Regions from separate parts of the Actinoplanes sp. NPDC049599 genome, predicted to be linked through region 1. Evidence: riboswitches for the same ligand, from Rfam matches in the RefSeq annotation. Region 1 holds a riboswitch; the other holds the start of a gene.

Region 1 (6,929 bases):
GTGGCTGCCCCGGCTGGCCCCCGGCGGGGTGATCTGGCTGGTGATCAACCGGAACCTCGGTGGTGATTCGCTGCACACCTGGCTCACCTCGCTGGGCTGGGAGGTCACGCGAACGGCCAGCCAGCGGGGGTTCCGGGTGCTGCGGGTGACCGGGAAAACCGACTGACCGCGAGCGGCTCGTCAGGGAGGATGCTCGGGTGGGTTATGTAGACGTGTCCGGGGTCGGATTTGTGCTGCCGGACGGCCGGGAGCTCTTCTCCGACGTCTCGTTCCGGGTCGGCGAGGGCGCGAAGGTGGCGCTGGTCGGGCCGAACGGCGCCGGCAAGACGACGTTGCTGCGGATGGTCGCCGGCGACACCCCCACGCCGATCGGCACCGTCGCGCGGTCCGGCGGGCTGGGCGTGATGCGCCAGTTCATCGGCATGATCGGCGACGACCGTACGCTCGACGACCTGGCGCTGTCGCTGGCCGCGCCGCCGCTGCGGGCCGCCGGTGCGGTCCTGGCCGCGGCCCAGGCCGCGCTCGAACGTGACCCGGACGCCGAGAAGGCGCAGCTTGCCTATGCCAACGCGATCGCCGGCTGGGGCGAGGCCGGCGGCTACGACGCCGAGGTGCTCTTCGATGTCGTGGCGGTCGGCATCCTGGGCAAGCCGTGGGATGAGGTCCGGCACCGTCCGGTGCGGACGCTCTCCGGCGGCCAGCAGAAACGCTTCGCGCTCGACCTGCTGCTGCGCGGCGGCGACGAGGTGCTGCTGCTCGACGAGCCGGACAACTTCCTGGACGTGCCCGGCAAGCGCTGGCTGGAGGCCCGGCTGCGGGAGTCGGCAAAATCGGTGCTCTACGTCTCGCACGATCGCGAGCTGCTGGCCCAGACGGCAAACCGGGTGGTGGCCGTCGAGGGCGGGAGCGCGTGGACGCATCCCGGCGGGTTCGCGTCCTGGCACGAGGCCCGCTCCAACCGCCACGAGCGGCTGCTGGAGCTGCGCCGGCGCTGGGACGAGGAGCACGAGAAGCTCAAGGAGCTCGTCTTCACGCTGAAGAACAAGGCGGCGTACAACGACGGGCTGGCGTCGCGGTATCAGGCGGCGCAGACGCGGCTGCGCAAGTTCGAGGAGGCCGGGCCGCCGCCGCTGCCGCCCAAGGAGCAGTCGCTGCGGATGAACCTGCGCGGCGGGCGTACCGGAAAACGCGCGGTGATGTGCACCGGGCTGGAGCTGGAGAACCTGACCTTCCCGTTCGACCTGGAGATCTGGTACGGCGACCGGGTCGCGGTGCTGGGCGCCAACGGCACGGGCAAGTCGCACTTCCTGCGGCTGCTCGCGGCCGGCGGCACCGCGCCCGATGTGGACAACAAGCCGGTTGACGGGGCGCCGCTGGCGCACGTCGCGCACAACGGGGTCGCCCGGCTCGGCGCCCGGGTGCGGCCGGGTCATTTCTCGCAGACGCACGACCGGCCGGAGCTACTGAAACGGACGCTCGTGGAGATTCTCTGGCGGGGGGACGACCATCGGTCCGGGATGGACCGGGCCGGGGCGATGAAGGCGCTCAATCGGTACGAGCTGGCGGGGCAGGGTGATCAGGTCTTCGGCACGCTTTCCGGTGGGCAGCAGGCTCGGTTCCTCGTGCTGTTGCTGGAGCTTTCCGGGGCCACTGTGCTGCTGCTTGACGAGCCGACCGACAACCTTGATCTGGCATCTGCCGAGGCTTTGGAAGAGGGTTTGCAGGCTTTTGAGGGCACGGTGATCGCGGTGACTCACGACCGCTGGTTCACTCGGGGCTTCGACCGCTTTGTGCTGTTCCAGGGCGACGGTGAGGTTGTGGAGACTCCTTCTCCTGTTTGGGATGTTCGTTAGTTTCCCTCTTTGGTTGCGCTTGGACGGCGGGGGCCGGGGGTGACCACGCACTGCTGGTGGATCGTTTTTATGCCGTGCGTGGTCACCCCCGGCCCCAATGCCGCTTAGCCTAAGTTGATCATGGTGGTGGGCTGGGGTTTGTCGGCCGTGTGGTGTCGCGGCGGCTAGGTCCGCCGGTGCGGGCGTTACGGTCTGCGGGTGGTTGCGGATACGCAGGTCGTGGGTGGACGGTTGCCGGACTGGATCTCGCTGGGGGTGTTGGCGTCCTCGGTGCCGCGTGAGGTGGTCGATGAGGCGGTCGAGGTCACCGGTAAGGCGGCTCGCCGCTCGGATGGGAAACTCCCGCCGCACGTCATGGTCTATTTCGCGATGGCGTTGGCGTTGTTCGCCGACGACGACTACGAAGAGGTCGCGGTCCGGTTGACTGAAACCCTTGAGAGGTGGGGGTGCTGGGATTCGGAGTGGGCGGCGCCGACCTCGGGTGGGATCACCTCGGCGCGTCAGCGGCTGGGCCCGGAGCCGATGGTCGAGGTGTTCGACCAGGTCGCGGTGCCGGTCGCCGAGGAGTTGACCCGGGGCGCGTTCCTGGGGCCGTGGCGGTTGATGAGTATCGACGGGATCGAGTGGGACGCGCCGGACACCCCGGACAACGTGGCCGCGTTCGGGTACACAGGCTCGGCCGATAATCCGTCGGCGTTGCCGAAGGCCCGGATGGTCACCGTCGCCGAGTGCGCGTCACACGCGGTGGTCGCGGCGGTGATCGGTTCTCAGCGGCAGGCGGAGCAGAGCCTCGCCGCGACCCTGTATCCGCGGCTGGACTCCGACTGGTTGTTGCTGGCTGACCGCGGTTTCTATTCGTTCACCGCGTGGAACGCCGCCGCCGCGACGGGGGCGCAACTGTTGTGGCGGGTGAAAGCGGACCTGCGGCTGCCGCTGGTCGAAGCATTACCGGACGGCTCGTACATCAGCGTGCTGATCAACCCGAAGATCCGGGGCAAGGCCCGCGACGCCCTCGTCGCGGCGGCCCGCGCCGGGCAGGAACTGGATCCCGACCGGGCGGTCGGAGTCCGGGTGGTCGAGTACACCGTGCCCGACCGCACCGGTGACGGTAAAGACGAACTGATCGCCCTGATCACCACGATCGGCGACGTGGCCGCCGCGCCGTCGCAGGTCCTGGCCCAGACCTACCATGATCGGTGGGAACACGAAACCGGAAACGACCAGTTGAAGACCCATCTGCGGGGGCCGGGGCGGGTGCTGCGCTCGAAAAGCCCGGATCTGGTCCGCCAGGAGATCTACGGCTACTTGCTGACCCACTACGCGATCAGCGCCCTGATCTGCCGGGCCGCGACCGCCGCGGACATCGACCCCGACCGGGTCAAGTTCCTGCGGACCGCCCGGATCATCCGCCGCCGAGTCACCGACTCGGCGGCATTTCCCCCCTGACCGGCAGACCGCGATCCTCGCCAAGATCATGGCTGGTATCACCGCGAAGCGTCATCTCAACCCGGTCCGCCGCAACCGGTCCTACCCGCGCGTGGTCAAACGCGCCCGGCACAACTCCTACCGCGTCAAACGCCGCACCGACCACGGCACCCGCCACGAGCGTCCCGCGACCATCAGACTCGCCAACGCTCTACCACTGGCCCTCGCCGCGTGACACCCCCACCACGAAACCCCAGCCCAAAAACATGATCAACTTAGGCTAAGTGGCATTGCCCCCGGCCCCCGCCTTGCATTGGAGACTGCTGCGGCTGAGGGATTGGTTGCGCGCGCCCTGGTTGCAGGTTGGGCTGGGTGATCCCCTTGCGGGAGTGGTCTGGCTGCCGCGCTTGTGGTGACGGCGGGGGATTCTGTCGGGCAGGCCAGGGTTTGTGGTGGGGCAAGCGAATAGACCGCGCCGGTTGCGGTCGGCGGTTTATTCGCCGGTGGTGCCGTCGAGGCGTTCGCGGATCAGGTCGGCGTGGCCGTTGTGGCGGGCGTATTCCTCGATCATGTGGGTGAGCACGTAGCGCAGTGAGAACGGGTCTGCGTTGTGGTAGCCGAGCGCGTCGAGGGACTCGGCGGCGGCCACGACGGCCCGGGAGTGGGCGCACTCCGCCCGCCAGGCCGCGAAGGCCTCGCCGGGCTCCGCTCCGTCGGGGTCGAACTCGAGCTCGCCGAAGTCGGGACGGTCCCAGAGCGGCTTGCAGTCCTCGCCGTTGACGACCGCACGGAACCAGCTCCGCTCGACCAGCGTGAGGTGCCGCACCAGGCCGAGCAGGCTGAGGCCGGACGGGTCGATCGCGCGCTCGCGCAGCTGGGCCGGGGTGAGGCCCGCGCACTTGAGCGCCAGGGTGTCGCGCTGGCGTTGCAGGAAGCCGGTCAGCGTGGCGCGCTCGTCGGCCACCTGCGGCGGTTCGTGTCTCGGGTCGGCGGTCACGTCCGTCATCATGCCGAGCCGGTCGCGGCCGGCGACAGCGGTTTCCGGTGGGGGCCGTCACTGCCGATTTCCGGCGCGACCGTTACCGCAGCGTGCGGGCGCTGCGCGAGCACGCGACCACCCACAGTGGAGGAGCGCGGGGGTTTACGGACGGCGGGAGGCGGGTTACGGTCTGCTCGGAACCAACCCCACGGGAGTCCGGTGCACCGGGCTGAGAGGGGGGCTGTCGCGGCCCTCGACCGTCGAACCTGATCCGGGTAATGCCGGCGCAGGGAGGAGTGTGTTGTGGGCCCTGCATTTCCGCACCTTCACGTCATCACGGACGCCCGGCCCGGGCGGCGGCCGCTGACGGTCGTGGCCGCCGCGATCGGCGTCGCCGAGCGGCTGGGCGGGTGCCACCGGCTGGCGGTCCAGGTCCGGGTCGAGGACGACGTCAGCGACCGGGACGCGTACGAGCTGGCCGGCGCCGTCCTGGAGCTGTGCCGTCCGCACGGGGTGTTGTGCCTGGTCAACGACCGGCTGCACGTGGCGCTGGCAGTGGGCGCCGACGGCGGGCACGTGGGGGCGGACGACCTGCCCGTCGCGGTGGCCCGCAAGATCCTCGGTCCGGCCGGAGTGCTCGGCGCCACCTGCCGGGACAGCGCCGCGGCACGGGCGGCCCGCCGGGCCGGAGCCTCGTACCTCGGGGTCGGGCCGGCGTTCGAGACCACCACCAAGACCGGGTTGCCGGGGCCGTTGGGGCCGGCGGCGGTGGGCGCGGTTGCGGCGGCCGTGCCGGACACGCCGGTCGTCGCCATCGGCGGGGTGACCGCCGGCAATGCCCGCTCGCTGATCGACGCCGGGGCGGCCGCGGTGGCGGTGGTCGGCGCGGTCGCGGCCGCCGGCGACCCGGGGCGGGCGACGGCGGATCTGCTGCGGGTGCTGGCATGAGCGCCACCGAGGTCGTGGTCGTCGGTGGCGGCATCATCGGGCTGTCGATCGCCTGGCGGTGCCGGCAGCGAGGTCTGGCGGTGACCGTCCACGACGGTGGGGGCGACGACGGGGCCTGGTACGCCGCCGCCGGGATGCTGGCGCCGGCCGGTGAGGCGGGGTTCGGCCAGGAAGCGCTGACCGGTCTGCTGGTCGACTCCGCCGCGCGGTGGCCGGAGTTCGCCGCGGAGCTGGAACGCGAGACCGGGATCGGGGTGGGCTACGACTCGGTGGGGACGTTGAGTGTCGCGCTCACCGGCGACGACCTGGCCGAGGCGCGGCGGCTCTGGGCGTACCGCCGGGAGTTGGGTTTGGGGGTGGACCCGCTGCTGCCGAGCGCGTTGCGGGAGCGGGAGCCGGGGTTGTCGCCGCGGGTGCGGGGTGGCGCGCATGCGCCGGACGACTGCCAGGTTGATCCGCGGCGCGTGGTGGCGGCGTTGCGCGCGGCCCTGGGGCCGGCGGTGCTGCGGGGACGCATCGAGGCGGATTCCGCCGGGTCTGATCCGAGCGCGGGAGGTGGCACTCGGTTGGCTGAGCTGGTGGCCGCGCGGCCGGGCCGGGCCGTGGTCATCGCTGCTGGTGCCGGGACTGCCGCGTTGACCGGTCTGCCGGTGCGGCCCGTGAAAGGGCTGGTGTTGCGGTTGCGGGGTGCGCCCGGGCTGCTGCGGCATGTGGTCAACGGCTGGGCCGACGGGCGGCACGTCTATCTCGTGCCGCGGGCCGACGGTGAGGTGGTTGTCGGTGCCACCCAGGAGGAGCGGGCGGATTCCACTGTGTCCGCCGGGCAGGTGCTCGAGCTGCTGCGGGCGGCCACCGATCTGGTGCCGGAGCTGGGGGAGTGCGAGCTGGTCGAGACCGTGGTGCGGCATCGGCCCGCCACGCCGGACAACGCGCCGGTGCTCGGCGCGGTCGGTGGTGGCGTGCTCGTCGCCGCCGGGCATCACCGCAACGGGGTGCTGCTCGCCCCGGTCACCGCCGATCTGATCGCCGAGCTGGTGGCGACCGGGAAGTCGGCGCCACTGCTGGAAGCGTTCGCACCGGGGAGGTTCGGATGAGGGTCACCGTCAACGGCGCCGCGCGGGAGGTTGATGTGGTCAGTGTCGAGGCGCTGGTCGATCAGCTGACCACCGCCCGGCGTGGGGTCGCGGTCGCCGTCAACGGTGAGGTGGTGCCGCGTTCCTCGTGGCCCGTCGCGCGGTTGCGGGACGGCGACCGCGTCGAGGTGCTCACGGCGGCGCAGGGTGGCTGACATGTTCGGCGAGTCCCGGCTGATTCTGGGCACCGGCGGCGCGGAGAGTCTCGCCGCGCTGGAGGCGGCCATCGTCGCCTCGGGCACCGAGCTGGTCACCGTCGCGCTGCGCCGGGTCGACGCGGCCGGGCCCGGGCTGCTGCCGATGCTCGACCGGCTCGGCATGCGCATCCTGCCCAACACGGCCGGGTGTTACACCGCCGCCGATGCGGTGAAGGCGGCGCACCTGGCGCGTGACGCGTTCGAGACGGACCTGGTGAAGCTTGAGGTCATCGGGGACGAGCGGACCCTGCTGCCGGACGGGGTTGAGCTGCTGCGGGCGGCCGAGACGCTGGTGGCGGACGGGTTCCGGGTGCTGCCGTACACCAGCGACGACCCGATTCTCGCGCGGCGGCTGGCCGATGCCGGGTGTGCGGCGGTCATGCCCGCCGGTGCG
Region 2 (6,929 bases), on a different contig from region 1:
GCCTCCATTGCGCCGCCTGTCTCACCAGAAGGGGTGCGGTTCGCCTCGGCCGGGCGAACTGCGCCGCTCGGGCGCCGGCCCGAGGCATGCCGACGCGCGGCATCGCGCCGATCGTCGCTGAAGGCACGCCGGTGTATGCATGGGGAGCGCGCGTGAAGTACCGCATCCTCGGCCAGTTCTCAGTGCGCGACGACCAAGAACGGGAAGTGCCTTTGCCGGCCGGGGTCAGGCTGGCGGTGCTCGGTGTCCTGCTGGTGAACGCCAACCGTCCGGTGCGGACCGCGGATCTGATGCGGGTGGCTTGGGGCGGGTCGGCAGTGGCGGAAGCCCAGCTGCACAAGGCGGTTTCCGCGATTCGTCACCTGCTCGCGAGCGATGGCATCCGCGGGCACGTGGTCACCCATCCGCGGCTTGGCTATGAGCTGCGGGTCGAGCCCGATGACCTCGACAAGACCCTGTTCGAGCGGCACATCCTGGAGGCTGAACGAGCAGGCTCTGCCGGACGAAACGAGGACGAAGCTGACCTGCTGCGCGAGGCGCTGCGGTTGTGGAGCGGCCCGCAGGTGCTGCCCGGCACCAGAGCGGACTCGTTTCGGCAGTACATCGCGATCCTCGAGCAGCGGCGCAAGCGCGCCGCGGCGCGGCTGGCCGAGTTGGACCTCTCCGCCGGCAGGACCGAGCAGGTCCTCGACGAACTCCTCGCCATCGCGCTGGACTACCCGGATGACCAGCGGCTGTGCGAGCTTGGCATGATCGCACTGCACCTTACCGGGCGCTCCGTCGAAGCGGTGGAGATGTACGAGGGCCATGCCGCCGCGGTGGAACGGTCGACCGCCGCTCGACCCGATCCGGCCCTGCGTCGGCTCGCGTACGCGATCGGGAGCGGTAATGAAGCCGCGGTCACCCAGCACGTCCGGGTGGTCCTGACGTCGGCCGCGGGCCGCCGCACCATACAGGCCCTCACTCCCCGACAGCTGCCGCCGGACCCGGGCGATCTGGTGGGCCGTGCAGACATCATCGCGGAGGCGCAGTGGCTTCTGACGCAGGTGCCGGATCGGAAGACATCGTTGGTGCTGTCCGGCCCCGGCGGGATCGGCAAGACCGCATTGGCCGTCCATGTGGCTCACCGGGTCGCCGACCACTACCCCGATGGCCAGTTGTACCTGGATCTTCTCGGAACCTCCCTCCAGCCGGTCAATCCGTCGGACTCGCTGGCACAGCTGCTACGGGCGTTGCAGGTGCCCGAGGTGCCGGGATCGCGGGGCGAGCGGGCTGCGTTGTTGCGCTCCCTGGCCGCGGAACGGCGTCTCCTTTTCGTCTTCGACGACGTGCTCGACGAGGCGCAGGTCCGTGACCTCATTCCGGGCGCCCCCGAGTGTGGGGTGCTGATCATCAGCCGCAGGCGTCTCCCCGGCCTGGATTCCGCCCGTCACCTACCGGCTCTCGACCCCCTGGACCGCAGGTCGGCCACGGAGGTGTATCGGCTCGTGACCAAGATGGCCGGGGTGGACATAAGCGGCGAGCCGGAAGCTACCGCGCGGATAGTCGAGCTCTGCGCGGGGTTGCCACTGGCGCTGAAAGTGGCGGGCGCGCTCCGCGGCCGGGATCGGGGTCAGACGGGGACGCTGCTTGCGGATCGGCTCGCCGGTGCCGTGCTGCCAGGGCTGGTCTACGGCGACCACAGCGTGGAACGCGCCATCGGAGCCAGCTTCGATCGGCTTGACGAGTCGTCGCAGTCGCTACTCCTCGGACTCGGACTGCTCTCGTTGCCTGTCTTCGGGGTCTGGACAGCCGCAGCGGTGCTCGGCGCGGACGCCGCGGACGCCGCGGACACGCTTGCGACGCTGGCAGCCGCGCACCTCGTCGAACCGGCGCGGTTGGACTCGCGGTACACGCTGCATGACCTGACCCGTGAGTTCGCCCTTCGCCGGGCAGAGATCCGGTACCCGGCACGCGAGGACCGCCTCGCCGTACAGCGAAGGGTGTATGCGTCGATGCTGACCCTCGCTTCCCGAGCGGAGCTCGGCATCGGTCGCCACGACCTCGATCCGCCCGTGCCGCCGGATCCATCCGCGGGTCTCGACCGACCTCCGCTCGACTGGCTCGAATCGGAACGGGTTAACCTACGCGCCGCGGTAGAGCACACTGCTGATCTCGGACTGACCGAGTGCTGCTGGCGTCTCGCCGTCACAGCACGCCCCTTCTATGCCGTCCGGGGGTATACCGAGGACTGGCGAGTGACCAGCCTGACGGCGCTGAGGGCGTGCCGGGAGAAGGGCGATACCCGGGGCGAGGAGGCCGTACTCGCAGCCATGGCGGGAAGCCCGCCGGTCGATGACGACGTCAGCCGACACTGACAGCGTCGCCTGGCTGGTCAGCCGATGATCGGCCGGAACAGTCCGAGCAGGACGCTGGTGGTCAGCGCCGCGGCCGACAGCAACGCCGCGCCGGCCATCAGGGCGGCGTCGGCCCGGCCGAACACCTGCCGGCGTGCGTAGGTGCGGGGCAGGCCCGAGTCGAAGCCGCGCGCGTCCATCGCCACCGCCAGCCGGGTGCCCCGCCGGATCGCCCCGACCAGCAGGGCGAACGCGGTCGACACGAACAGCCGCAGCCGGGCCGCCGGGCTGTGGCCGGCGTCGATGCCGCGGGCCCGGCGGGCCAGGCTGAGCATCTGCCACTCCTGACCGAGCAGCGGCACCAGCCGGAACGCGGCCAGCGCGCCGATCGCGAACCGGGCCGGGGCCCGGACGTTCTGCACCAGGGCGTCGGCCAGGTCGGTGGGGTCGGTGGTGGCGAACACGATGATGCCCGGCAGCGCGATCGCGAAGACCCGCAGCACCATGCCCAGCGCGGTGACCAGCACCCCGGTCGTCACCGCGAACGGCCCCAGCGTCGCCAGCGTCGCGCCGGTGCGCTCGGCGGCGAACAGCACCAGCGTGATCACGATGCCGGCGGCGGCCAGCACCAGCGGCCAGGCGCGCCGGAACAGGGTGCCGTACCGGACGCCGAAGAGCGGCAGCACCGCCAGCTCGACCGCCAGGGCGATGGTCGGGGTCAGCGGGTCCAGGGTCGCGATCAGCGGGCCGCTGAACAGCACCGCGGCGGCGAGCTTGGCGACCGGGTTGCGCCGCGCGAGCGGTGCCGTGCTGGCCTCGAAGGTCGGCAGGGTCAGCGTCATGCGGCCCGTTCCAGCCGGTGGATCGAGTCGGCGAGGGCCGCCACGAAGTCCTCGTCGTGGGTGACCGCGACGATGCCGTGGCCGTCGTCGCGGAGCCGGGCCAGCAGGTCGACCAGCTCGATCCAGGTGCGCCGGTCCTGGCCGAAGGTGGGCTCGTCGAGCACCAGCAGCCGGGGCGCGGTGGCCAGGGCGGTGGCGACGCTCAGCCGCCGCGCCTCGCCGCCGGAGAGGGTGTGCGGGTTCGCGCCGGCCAGCTTGTCCAGCCGCAGCCGCTGGAGCAGCTCGTCGACGATCCCGCTCACCTCGGCCTCGGTGCGGCCGATCCGGCGCGGGCCGAGGGCCAGCTCGTCGGCGACCCGGTGGGTGACGAACTGGTGCTCCGGGTCCTGGAAGACCGAGCCGATCCGGGTGGTCAGCTCAACCGCCCGCCACCGGTACGGCGGCCCGCCCGGTCCCGCGTCGACCGTGCCCGAGGTGGGCTTGAGCAGCCCGCCGAGCAGCAACGCGAGAGTGGACTTGCCGGCGCCGTTGGGACCGGTGACGGCCAGCACCTCGCCGGCCCGGGCGGTCAGCGTGGCGGCCGGGAGACGGTGCCGCAGGGTGACGGCTTCCGCGCGTACCAGGGGAGCACCGGGACCGGTGACGGCCTTGCGGGGGGCGACCGGGTGACCCGGCACCCAGACCCCCTCCGCCGCCAGGCGGTCGCCGTGCGCGCCGAAGACCGTGCCCGGCGGGCCGTCCGCGCGCACCCCGCCGCCCGGCTCCAGCACCACCACCCGGTCGACCAGCGGGAGCGCTTCCGCGACCCGGTGCTCCACGACGATCAGCGTGGTGTCCTGGTCGAGCGCCCGGGCGATGGCCGACCGGATCAGCGCGGCGCCGGCCGGGTCCAGGTTCGCGGTCGGCTCGTCGAGCAGCAGCAGGCCGGGCCGCAGCGCGAGGGTGCCGGCCAGCGCCAGCCGCTGTTGCTCCCCGCCGGACAGCGCGCCGGTGGGCCGGTCCCGGCCGTAGCCGAAGCCGACCCGGTGCAGCGCCTCGTCGACCCGGGGCCAGATCTCGGCGGCCGGCACGCCGCGGTTCTCCAGCCCGAACGCCACGTCGTCGCCGCTGCGCGCCATGACCAGCTGGGTCTGCGGGTCCTGGAACACGATGCCGACCCGCTCGCGGGCCTTGCGCGGGTCGAGCCCGTCGATCTCGACCGTGCCCTCGGCCTCACCCGAGTCGTCGGGCAGCAGGCCGGCGAGCGCGGCGAGCAGGGTGGACTTGCCGGCCCCGGAGGGCCCGAGCAGCAGCACCCGTTCGCCGTGCGCGATGCGCAGGTCGACCCCGCGCACCGCCCACGCCTTGCGCCCGGCATGCCGCCACCCGAACCCCCGCAGGACCACTGAGCCCATAATTAGACGGCGGCGCGTTCGCGGCCGGAGGCGAACCGGTCCAGTACGCCGGTCTGTGCCAGCGCCCGGACCAGCAGGATGCTGCCCAGGCCCGCCACCAGCACGGAGCTGACCACGGTGATCGCGATGTAGGGCAGCCGCAGGGTGGCCCAGGACGTCCCGCCGTACCAGACGAAGGCGTCGTAGACGGACGCGGCGAAGCCGGCCGCGGCGGCCGCCGCCAGGGCGACCGGCAGGTTCCACACCTTGTACGCGAACACGGCGAAGACCAGCTCGGCCGCGGCCGCCTCCAGCGGGCCCTGCAGCACCAGGGTCCAGCCCCAGCTCGTGCCCAGCGCCACCGACACCAGCGCGGCCAGCGTCAGCGTGTAGAAGGCGGCGCCGGGCTTGCGGATGACCAGGGCGCCGAGCACGGCCGGCACCAGCCAGACGCCGTACAGGATGGCCCGGCCGGGCAGCGGGATGGCGTCCGCCGGGCCGTTCCAGAGCAGGCCCCAGGCCCAGAAGATGACGCCGAAAGCGACCGCGATGATCGAGGCGATGACGATGTCTATGGTGCGCCAGCGGTGGTTCATGAGTGGTGCCTCCCAGCTCGTACCGGGAGGAGACGCTGCACCGCGGCCGGGGACGTCTCCCGGACACGGCGCGGCTGGAGAAAGACCGAGCTCCCTGCGCTGGCATTACCCAGATCAGGTTCGAGGGTCTGCGGTGTCACCCGCACTCTCAGCGCTGCGCGCTCCCCTGTCGGATTGCATGTGTTTCGATGAACTTAACACCCGTACGGCTGTACGGGACAGCGTAGGAGGCGTCACATGCAGATCCAGGCCAGAGGGTTCACCTTCGACGTGTACGCCGGCGGCCCGGACGACGGCGCCCCGGTGCTTTTGCTGCACGGCTTCCCGCAGGACCATCGGGAGTTCGACCTGATCCTGCCCCGGCTGCACGCCGCCGGCCTGCGGACGTACGCCCTGGACCAGCGTGGCTACTCACCCGGCGCCCGGCCCGGCGCGGTCGCCGACTACCGGCTGGCGGAGCCGACCGCCGACGCCGTGGCCGTGCTGGACGCGCTCGGCGTCGAGAAGGCGCACGTCATCGGGCACGACTGGGGCGCGCAGGTGGGCTGGTTGCTGGCCGCCGAGCACCCCGACCGGGTGCGCACGCTCACCGCCGTCTCGGTGCCGCACCCGCGCGGGCTCGGCGTCGCCCTGCACAACCAGCCGTCGCAGAAGCTGCGGTTCGCCTACATGGGGGTGTTCCGGTCCCGGGCCGCCGAGCGGCTGCTGCTCGGCGCCGACGGCACCGCGCTGCGCCGGATGATGCGCCCGATCGGCGCCCGGGCCGCCCAGTACGCCACGGCGATGCGCGAGCCCGGCCGGCTCACCGCCGCGCTGAACTGGTACCGGGCGCTCTCCCGCGGTCAGCTCGCCGGTGTCGGCAAGATCACCGTGCCGACCACGTACGTGTGGAGCGACGGCGACCCGGTCGTCGGCAAGCCGGCGGCGCTGGCCACCGCCACCTGGGTGACCGCCGACTACCGGTTCGTGACACTGCGCGGGATCGGCCACTGGGTGCCCGAGGAGGCGCCGCGGGCACTGGCCGACGTGGCGCTGGCCCGCATCGGCGTTTGACGCCGTTCACCGATGGGAAACCCTGCGGCCACCGAGAAGGAGGTTCGATGGCCGCCGAGCAGCGACGGAACAAGCACGAGTCGGAGAAGCAGCGGTGGGACCGGAATTTCGCGGACCTGCTGCAGGAACTGCGGGTGGCGCAGACGGGCGTGCAGATCCTCTTCGCGTTCCTGCTGACCCTGCCGTTCAGCAACGGCTTCCCGAAGACGACGGACTTCCAGAAGGACACGTACATCGTCGCCCTGCTGGCCGCGGCCGCGGCCACCGCGATGATCATCTCGCCGGTGGCGTTCCACCGTGCGTTGTTCCGCCAGGGCCGCAAGCCGGAGCTGGTCCGCTACGCGCACAAGATGGCCACCGGCGGCCTGGCGTTCATGCTGATCGCGATGGTCAGCAGCGTGCTGCTGATCACCGACTACCTGACCAACATCTGGGTGGCCCTGGTGCTGACCGGCATCGCCGCCGGGTTCTTCCTGACCTTCTGGGCCGCCGTGCCGTGGGCGCGCCGGAACTGGGTCGACGAGGACGACGAGGACGACGACGAGGAGTTCGCCGCGCAGGCGGCCGAGCCTAACGAGACCTCGCGGGCTTGAGCCCGAGGTCCCGCAGCTCCAGGGCGGCCAGCGCCTGCACCGCCGCGGCGTCGCCGTTGCGCCAGGACTGGGCGATGTCCGGACCCAGCTTCGCCAGCTCGTTCAGCGGCCGGGTGGCCAGGGCCCGCAACGCCAG

Evidence for each region. A riboswitch is a leader RNA that binds a small molecule or an ion and turns the genes downstream of it on or off. The one in region 1 is predicted to bind thiamine pyrophosphate.
Region 2: another riboswitch for thiamine pyrophosphate. It lies ahead of ACIBQZ_RS26895 (ECF transporter S component); the one in region 1 lies ahead of thiE (thiamine phosphate synthase).

Annotation. Positions count from the first base shown of each region.
Region 1 is NZ_JBITLX010000001.1:620,617-627,545, forward strand. It holds gene ACIBQZ_RS03010 (class I SAM-dependent methyltransferase) at 1-166, shown strand, start outside; gene ACIBQZ_RS03015 (ABC-F family ATP-binding cassette domain-containing protein) at 198-1,853, shown strand; gene ACIBQZ_RS03020 (IS4 family transposase) at 2,052-3,299, shown strand; gene ACIBQZ_RS03025 (hypothetical protein) at 3,328-3,513, shown strand; gene ACIBQZ_RS03030 (DinB family protein) at 3,772-4,275, opposite strand; TPP riboswitch at 4,456-4,567, shown strand; gene thiE (thiamine phosphate synthase) at 4,591-5,205, shown strand; gene thiO (glycine oxidase ThiO) at 5,202-6,299, shown strand; gene thiS (sulfur carrier protein ThiS) at 6,296-6,493, shown strand; gene ACIBQZ_RS03050 (thiazole synthase) at 6,495-6,929, shown strand, end outside.
Region 2 is NZ_JBITLX010000017.1:52,292-59,220, reverse strand. It holds gene ACIBQZ_RS26910 (BTAD domain-containing putative transcriptional regulator) at 153-2,357, shown strand; gene ACIBQZ_RS26905 (energy-coupling factor transporter transmembrane component T family protein) at 2,375-3,178, opposite strand; gene ACIBQZ_RS26900 (ABC transporter ATP-binding protein) at 3,175-4,572, opposite strand; gene ACIBQZ_RS26895 (ECF transporter S component) at 4,575-5,147, opposite strand; TPP riboswitch at 5,221-5,325, opposite strand; gene ACIBQZ_RS26890 (alpha/beta fold hydrolase) at 5,385-6,200, shown strand; gene ACIBQZ_RS26885 (DUF6328 family protein) at 6,248-6,793, shown strand; gene ACIBQZ_RS26880 (hypothetical protein) at 6,771-6,929, opposite strand, start outside.